2 regions of the Kitasatospora sp. NPDC058184 genome follow, and region 1 is predicted to be linked to the other one. Evidence: predicted binding sites of a transcription regulator. Region 1 holds the regulator's gene; the other holds the start of a gene.
What was found. The regulator HspR, encoded in region 1, represses chaperone genes until heat shock. The targets are predictions, from matches to a motif close to TTGAGNNNNNNNNNCTCAA.
Positions count from the first base shown of each region.

Region 2: lon (endopeptidase La) is a predicted target of HspR. The motif match lies at 2,029-2,047, and genes of this name have one in related genera.

Region 1 covers NZ_JBHVVE010000005.1:28,025-32,436, reverse strand. Annotated here, with positions in the region: gene dnaK (molecular chaperone DnaK) at 1-699, shown strand, start outside; gene grpE (nucleotide exchange factor GrpE) at 696-1,313, shown strand; gene dnaJ (molecular chaperone DnaJ) at 1,460-2,623, shown strand; gene ACFVXH_RS10895 (heat shock protein transcriptional repressor HspR) at 2,631-3,161, shown strand; gene ACFVXH_RS10890 (helix-turn-helix domain-containing protein) at 3,336-4,325, shown strand; gene ACFVXH_RS10885 (hypothetical protein) at 4,407-4,412, opposite strand, start outside.
Region 2 covers NZ_JBHVVE010000004.1:299,607-304,018, forward strand. Annotated here, with positions in the region: gene ACFVXH_RS09945 (response regulator transcription factor) at 1-512, opposite strand, end outside; gene ACFVXH_RS09950 (rhomboid-like protein) at 1,131-1,841, shown strand; gene lon (endopeptidase La) at 2,070-4,412, shown strand, end outside.

The sequences.
Region 1 (4,412 bases):
CTGATCGAGCGCAACACCACGATCCCGACCAAGCGCTCCGAGATCTTCACCACGGCCGAGGACAACCAGCCGTCCGTGCAGATCCAGGTCTACCAGGGCGAGCGCGAGATCGCGGCGTACAACAAGAAGCTCGGCATGTTCGAGCTGACCGGCCTGCCGCCGGCGCCGCGCGGCCTGCCGCAGATCGAGGTCACCTTCGACATCGACGCCAACGGCATCATGCACGTCGGCGCCAAGGACCTCGGCACCGGCAAGGAGCAGAAGATGACCGTCACCGGCGGCTCCTCGCTGCCGAAGGACGAGGTCGACCGCATGCGCCGCGAGGCCGAGCAGTACGCCGAGGACGACCACAAGCGCCGCGAGGCCGTCGAGACGCGCAACTCCGCCGAGCAGCTCGTCTACTCGACCGAGAAGTTCATCGCCGACAACGCCGACAAGCTGCCGGGCGACGTCAAGACCGAGGTCGAGACCGCCATCGGCGAGCTCAAGGAGGCCCTGAAGGGCGAGGACATCGCGAAGATCCGCGAGGCCTCGGAGAAGGTCTCCACCACCGCGCAGAAGCTCGGCCAGGCGCTGTACGCCAACGCCGACGCCACCGCCGGTGCCGCCCCCTCCGGTGACTCCGCCCAGGCCAAGGACGACGACGTCGTCGACGCCGAGATCGTGGACGACGAGAAGCCCAAGGGCGGTGCGGCATGACGGACAAGCCGCAGGGCGGCAAGCCCGGCGACGACTCCGCCGCCGAAGAGGCCGTGATCAAGGCTGCCGAGGAGGCCGCCGCGGCCGGCAGCGGGGAGTCCGGTTCGGAGGGTCTCGCCGCCGCCAAGCGCGAGCTCGCCGAGCGCACCGGTGACCTGCAGCGCCTCCAGGCCGAGTACCAGAACTACCGCAAGCGGGTCGAGCGCGACCGGCTGACCGTCCGCGAGATCGCCGTCTCCAACATCCTGGAGTCGCTGATCCCGGTCCTGGACGACATCGGCCGCGCCCGCGAGCACGGCGAGGTCACCGGCGGCTTCAAGTCCGTCGCCGAGTCGCTGGAGACGGTCGTCGCCAAGCTGGGTCTGCAGCAGTTCGGCAAGGAGGGCGAGCCCTTCGACCCGACCATGCACGAGGCCCTGATGCACAGCTACTCCTCGGACGTCACCGAGGACACCTGTGTCCAGGTCCTCCAGCCCGGCTACCGCATCGGCGAGCGGATCATCCGCCCGGCGATGGTGGCCGTCGCCGAGCCCCAGCCCGGCAGCCAGGCGTCCACGGACGCCGAGGCCAAGTCCGCCGACGCGGACAAGTCCGACGGTGGCTCGGACAGCTGACAACCTGTGACGGGTGACAACCAGTGCGCTGCGGAGTCGTACGCCGGCCAGTACGGCGGCCGGCTCCGCAGCGCGCTGTCAGCAGTCGTGCTCGCAGCCGCTGTTGACAGCTCAGTGACGATGGACATCGGGAGGTGGCGTACGCCATGAGTGGCAAGGACTTTGTCGAGAAGGACTACTACAAGGTCCTCGGCGTGCCCAAGGACGCCACCGCCACCGAGATCAAGAAGACCTACCGCAAGCTCGCGCGCGAGTTCCACCCCGACGCCAACAAGGGTGACGCCAAGGCCGAGGAGCGGTTCAAGGACATCTCCGAGGCGTACGACGTCCTCTCCGACGAGAAGCGCCGCAAGGAGTACGACGAGGCCCGCAGCCTCTTCGCCAACGGCGGCTTCCGGGCCGGCGGCGGCCCCGGCGGCACCGGCAGCTACAGCTTCGACTTCGGCGACCTCTTCAGCGGCAGCCAGGGCGGCGCCGGCAGCGGGGGCGGCATCGGCGACGTCTTCGGCGGCCTCTTCAACCGCGGCGGCACCCGGCAGGCCCAGCCCCGGCGCGGCGCCGACGTCGAGACCGAGGTGACGCTCTCCTTCGAGGAGGCGGTGGACGGCGCGACCGTCCCGCTGCGGATGACCAGCCAGGCCCCCTGCCGCAGCTGCAACGGCACCGGCGCCAAGACCGGCACCACCCCGCGGGTCTGCCCGACCTGCGTCGGCGCGGGCACCGTCAGCCGCGGCCAGGGCGCCTTCGCGCTCTCCGAGCCGTGCAAGGACTGCCGCGGCCGGGGCATGATCGTCGACGACCCGTGCACCGACTGCCACGGCAGCGGCCGGGCCAGCTCGGCCCGCACCATGCAGGTCCGCATCCCGGCCGGCGTCCAGGCCGACCAGCGCATCCGGCTCAAGGGCAAGGGCGCACAGGGCGAGCGCGGCGGACAGCCCGGCGACCTCTACGTCACCGTGCACGTCGACCCCCACCCCGTCTTCGGCCGCAAGGGCGACAACCTCACCGTCACCGTGCCGGTCACCTTCCCCGAGGCCACGCTCGGCGCCACCATCGAGGTGCCCACGCTGAACGGCCCCGCCGTGAAGCTCAAGCTGCCCCCGGGCAGCGCCAACGGCCTCACCATGCGCGCCCGCGGCAAGGGCGCCACCCGCAAGGACGGCACCCGCGGCGACCTCCTCGTCACCGTCGAGGTCGTGGTGCCGCAGCACGTCACCGGCGACGCGCTGAACGCCCTCGAGCAGTACCGCGAGGCCACCGCCTCCGACGATCCGCGCGCCGCCCTCTTCCGGGCGGCGAAGGGAGCGTGACGACCAGATGTCCCCGATGAACCCGATCGACCCCGACACCCCGATCGGCCCCGGCCTCGGCGAAGGCCTGCCCGGCACCGGCCCCCGCCGCACCCGCCGCGCCGCCGCGTCCCCGCCGCCGTACGTCCTCACCGAGGACACCCCGGTGTACGTCATCTCCGTGGCCGCCGAACTGTCCGGCCTGCACCCGCAGACCCTGCGCCAGTACGACCGCCTCGGCCTGGTCTGCCCCGACCGCACCGCCGGCCGCGGCCGCCGCTACTCCGCACGCGACATCCAGCAACTGCGCGAGGTCCAGCGGCTCTCCCAGGACGAGGGCATCAACCTGGCGGGCATCAAGCGGATCATCGAGCTGGAGAACCAGGTCACCGCCCTCCAGTCCCGCGTCACGGAACTGGTCGACTCCCTGGAAGGCGCCGCCACCGCCCTCCAGCAGCGCGAGGCCGCCGTCCACGCCTCCTACCGCCGCGACCTCGTCCCGTACCAGCCCCCCACCCCGCAGTCCAGCGCCCTCGTCGTCTGGCGCCCCAAGCGCTGACCGGGCACCCACCGGCCGCCGGCCCCTCCTCTCGGGGGGTGCCGGCGGCTGCCGTGTGGTGAGAGAGTGCGGTCGCCGTCCCTCTCCGGGGCCCAATGGATCTGGCATGCTAAAAATCGTCCAGCGTCAGCGCTGATGGAACGCAGGTAGCACTGCAACGGCAAGGAGTCACGAATGAGTGGACGAGAGCAGCCCCTTGCCGCCGGCTCGACCATCCTCTCGGCGGAAGCACGCGAGCTGTATCTCGCCGTCGTCCGGGGTGACGGCAGTCTGCCGTCGGGTCCGAATTCCAACACCGATGATTCCGCACGGGACGAGCTGGTGAGGCTCGGACTTCTCGTCCCCGACGCCGATGACGCGGACTTCCTCGTGGCCGTCGATCCTGCGCAGCTCTCGACCAGTCTCAGCCATTCCTGGCAGCGCCAGGCGCTGGAACTCCTGTCCCGCGCGGTGTCCTTCCCATCCGAACTGCAGGAGCTGGCCCGGGAATTCCACACCCCGAATAACTCCGGGGGTTCGATAGAGCATGTGCGCGGGAAAGCCCTGATCAGGCAACGACTGGAGCAGTTCAGAGATTCCGGGTTCGAGGAGGCCCTGGCGCTCCAGCCTGGCGGCCCCCGCCAACCGGACCTCCTCGCCAGGATGATCGCCTACGACCTGAAGACGCTCAGCAGCGGTACCAGGATGCGGACGATCTACCACGCCAGCACCCGTTACCACCAGCCGACCAGGGATTACGTGGCGACGCTCGCGCAGGCCGGCGGCCAGTACCGGACCCTCGACGAGCCCTACACTCGACTCATCGTGATGGACCGGCGAGTGGCCGTGATCCCGATCGACGACGACATGAGCCTCGCGGCCTTCATCTACGACCCGGCCATCGTCGACTACCTCGCCAAGGAGGTGTTCGAGCAGTACTGGAGCCGCGCGCTCGAATTCGAGGGCGACCGGACGGTACCCCAGCAAGTGGTGTCCCGCCTGCGCCAGACGATCATCGACCAAATGCTCGAAGGCACCAACCACCGGGTGATCGCACGGCGCCTGGGAATCAGCGAACGGACACTGGCGAGACATATCGCCGAAATGCGGGACGACTACAAGGTCGACTCGCTGTTCCAACTCGGGTACGCGCTCGGCCGAAAGACTCAGGGCTCCGTCGACTGAACCGCCCGGCTACTTCCACCCGCATTCGACGAATTCACCAAAGAATTCCGCCCCCGCGACCACGCTCCCCGCCTGCCGCGTTCACTG
Region 2 (4,412 bases), on a different contig from region 1:
TCGCCCGAGGCCAGCCGGACCCGGCGCTGCACGTGGTCGATCTCCAGCTCGCCGAACCGCAGGCTGCCCAGCGCGGGCGTGCGGGCGGCCTGCTGGGCGCGCTCGACGCGGCGCAGCAGGACGTTGACGCGGGCGGCCAGTTCGCGCATCGAGAACGGCTTGGTCATGTAGTCGTCCGCGCCGACGCCGAGGCCGACCAGCAGGTCCGTCTCGTCGTCGCGGGCGGTCAGCATCAGCACCGGCACCGGGCGCTGGGCCTGGATCCGGCGGCACACCTCCAGGCCGTCGAAGCCGGGCAGCATGATGTCGAGGACCACCAGGTCCGGCTGCCAGGTGTGGAAGCCGTCGACCGCGCCGGGGCCGTCGTGGGCCACGGCGACCTTGAAGCCCTCGGCGCCCAGCCGGGCGGCGATCGACTCGGCGATCGTGGGCTCGTCCTCCACCACCAGGACTCTGCGCTGGCTGCTCACAGTGCCGCCGGCGTTGTGGTTGTCCTGCTGAATCTCTGTCACGGTCACGCCACCGCCCCCAGGGCTGCGGGCCGGCCACCTGTGGGGATGGCGGGGCTCCGCTCGTAGTCTTGTTCCGTCGTGGACTGTGCCGGGTCCGCCGTCCCGTCGCGCGATCGGGAGCCGAGGACGGATGGTCGGCCGCCCACTTCTCCCGCGCACTTCGCAGCGTACGGACAGCGGATGCTTCCCGGCAGGTGGACCGGACGTTTCCGGCCCGTGGGCCGGCTGTCGGGCCGCCCTCGGACCCACTGCACGAGTGGGCACGGGCCGATACCTTACCCGTCGAATTTTCTCTGCGTAACGGTACGTATGCAGTGCAGTTGACGCCAAGTCGCCGGTCAGAGGCCCTGGTGCCCCGTTTATGGGGAGAAGGTCTGGACCAATGTCGGGAATCCGGCGGTCCGCTACGGCGACGGTCTTCACGGGCTTCTTTCAGGTGCCTCTCAGAACCTCGACGTACCGTGGCCACGTGAGCGCCCGGCCGGGCGGAATCCGCGGCGCGCGCCGGTACGTTGGGCATCCGGCGGGGAGCCGGTGGCTGCGGCGTGGAGCGGAGGCGGCATGGCGGGACTCGGGCGGGGTGCCGACGGGTGCGGGAGTGCGGGGGCGCCGTACGGAATGCTCCGCCTCGGGCTGCGCACCGGCGTCCTGGAATGGCTGCTGGAACGGGTGCCGACGCCCCGGAGGACGCCCTTCACGCTCGGGTACCTCGCCGTCGTGGGAGCCACCACGACCTTCGCCCGGCTCGCCGATCCGGAACTCGTCCAGCGTCTGCAGGAGGCCTCCAGTTCGGACGGCCACAACCTGCTCCAGCATCCTTTGCGCGCCCTTGTGCTGAGCGGGTTCTGGGTGGCCGGCGAGGTGTGGATGCCGTACCTGTGGGGATTCGCCCTCACCCTCGCCCCGCTGGAGCGCAGGGTCGGCCCGGCCCGGGCCGCGGCGGTGTTCGCGGCCGGGCATGTCGCGGCGACACTGCTCTCCCAGGGCGTGGTGATCACCGCGGTGGAGACCGGGCGGATGGCGCCCGAGGCGATGGACTACCTGGACATCGGGGTCAGCTACGGCGTGCTCGCCTGCCTGGGCGCGGTGGCCGGGCTGCTCTCCTGGCGCGGGCGGCTGCTCGCGCTGGGCGGCGCCGGGCTGATGATCGCCGAGCAGATCGCCACCGACAAGGACGTGATCACCGGGGTGGGGCACCCGGCCGCGGTGCTGACCGGGGTCGCGCTGTGGCGCTGGCTGCGCCGGGCCGAGCGGCGCCCGCCCCGGCCGCGCCCGGCCGCCGCGACGGCCGCGGGCGGTGCGCCCGCGCGGGTGCGTGCGGCGCGCTGACGCCTGTGCGTTAGGCGCGTCTACGCTGTCGCCCGGTCGGACCTCCCCGGACTCGCGGGGCTCCCCGTCGGGACTTTTCGAGGCGTGTCCGGTGCTCTTTTGACGAAGTCGGGTGCCGCGCTTTCCCCGCCGATTCCTGTTCGCTCACGGCGAACAGGGGGCCGGGAACATCCGGCGCCTGTGAAGCCTTAGTCAGGTCGACTCAAGTTCACTGACTGGGGAGAGATCATGGCATCGACGTCCACACCGCTCACCCTGCCCGTGCTGCCGCTCGACGACGAGGTCGTCCTGCCGGGCATGGTCGTCCCGCTGGACCTGAAGGACACCGAGGTGCGCGCCGCCGTCGAGGCCGCCCGGGCCGCCGCCACCGGCGCCGGCAAGCCGCAGGTCCTGCTGGTCCCGCGGGTGGACGGCTCGTACGCAGCGGCCGGCACGCTGGCCACCGTGGAGCAGGTCGGCCGGCTGGCCGACGGGGAGCCGGCCGCGCTGGTGCGCGCCGTGCGCCGGGTCCGGATCGGGGTCGGCACCACCGGCCCCGGCGCCGCCCTCTGGGTGGAGACCACGCCGTTCACGGAGTCCTCGGTGGGCACCCCGGTGGCCGGCCGGGCCGCCGAGCTGGTCAAGGAGTACAAGGCGCTGTCCACCCAGTGGCTGCGCAGGCGCGGCGCCTGGCAGATCGTCGACCGGGTGGCGCAGATCGAGGGCGTCGGCGAGCTCGCCGACAACATCGGCTACGCGCCCTTCGCCACCGCCGAGCAGAAGCTCAAGGTGCTGCTGGAGGCCGACCAGGTCGCCCGCCTGGAGTACGCGCTCGCCCTGCTGCGCGACCACCTCGCCGAGGAGGAGGTCAACGACACCATCCGCAAGGACGTCGAAGAGGGCGTGGCCAAGCAGCAGAAGGAGTTCCTGCTCCGCCGCCAGCTGGAGGCCGTCCGCAAGGAGCTGGCCGAGCTGAACGGCGACCCGGCCGACGAGGAGGGCGACTACCGCGCCCGGGTCGAGGCCGCCGACCTGCCGGAGAAGGTCCGCGAGGCCGCGCTCAAGGAGGTCGACAAGCTGGAGCGCTCCTCCGACCAGTCGCCCGAGGGCTCCTGGATCCGCACCTGGCTGGACACCGTCCTGGAGCTGCCCTGGAACGAGCGCACCGAGGACGCGTACGACATCGCCGGCGCCCGCGCGGTGCTGGACGCCGACCACGCCGGCCTGGCCGACGTGAAGGAGCGGATCGTCGAGTACCTGGCCGTCCGCAAGCGCCGGGCCGACCAGGGGCTCGGGCTGATCGGCGGCCGCCGCGGGGGAGCGGTGCTGGCCCTGGTCGGGCCGCCCGGAACGGGAAAGACCTCGCTCGGAGAATCGGTGGCCCGCGCCATGGGCCGGAAGTTCGTCCGGGTCGCGCTCGGCGGCGTCCGGGACGAGGCGGAGATCCGCGGCCACCGGCGCACCTACGTCGGCGCGCTGCCCGGCCGGCTGGTGCGGGCGATCAAGGAGGCCGGCTCGATGAACCCGGTCGTCCTGCTCGACGAGATCGACAAGGTCGGCTCCGACTACCGGGGCGACCCGGCCGCCGCCCTGCTGGAGGTGCTGGACCCGGCGCAGAACCACACCTTCCGGGACCACTACCTGGAGGTCGAGCTCGACCTCTCCGACGTCGTCTTCCTCGCCACCGCCAACGTGCTGGAGTCCATCCCCGGGCCGCTGCTCGACCGGATGGAGCTGGTCCGGCTGGACGGCTACACCGAGGACGAGAAGGTCGTCATCGCCCGCGACCACCTGCTCCCGCGCCAGCTGGAGAAGGCCGGTCTGGGCGGCGGGCAGGTCACCGTGGACGAGCCGGCGCTGCGCAGGCTCGCCGGGGAGTACACCCGGGAGGCGGGCGTCCGCACCCTGGAGCGCTCGATCGCCCGGGTGCTGCGCAAGATCGCCGCGCAGGCCGAGCTGGGCGAGCGCGAGCTGCCCGCCGCGGTCGGCGCCGAGGACCTGCGCGCCCTGATCGGCCGGCCGCACCACGTGCCGGAGTCCGCCCAGGAGCCGGCCGAGCGCCGTACCGCCGTCCCCGGCGTGGCCACCGGCCTCGCGGTGACCGGCGCCGGCGGCGACGTCCTCTACATCGAGGCCTCGCTGGCCGACGCCGAGACGGGCGGCACCGGGCTGACCCTCACCGGGCAGCTGGGCGACGTGATGAAGGAGTCCGCGCACATCGCGCTCTCCTACCTGCGCTCGCGCGGCGCGGAGCTGGAGCTGCCGGTCACCTCGCTGCGCGACCGCGGCGTGCACCTGCACATCCCGGCCGGGGCCATCCCCAAGGACGGGCCGAGCGCCGGCATCACCATGACCACGGCGCTGGCCTCGCTGCTCTCCGGGCGCAAGGTGCGCACCGACGTGGCGATGACCGGCGAGGTGTCGCTGACCGGGCGGGTGCTGCCGATCGGCGGGGTGAAGCAGAAGCTGCTCGCCGCCGACCGGGCCGGGGTCACCACGGTGATCATCCCCAGGCGCAACGAGGCCGACCTGGACGACGTCCCGGCCGAGGTGCTGGAGCGGCTCACCGTCCACCCGGTGGCGGACGTCCGG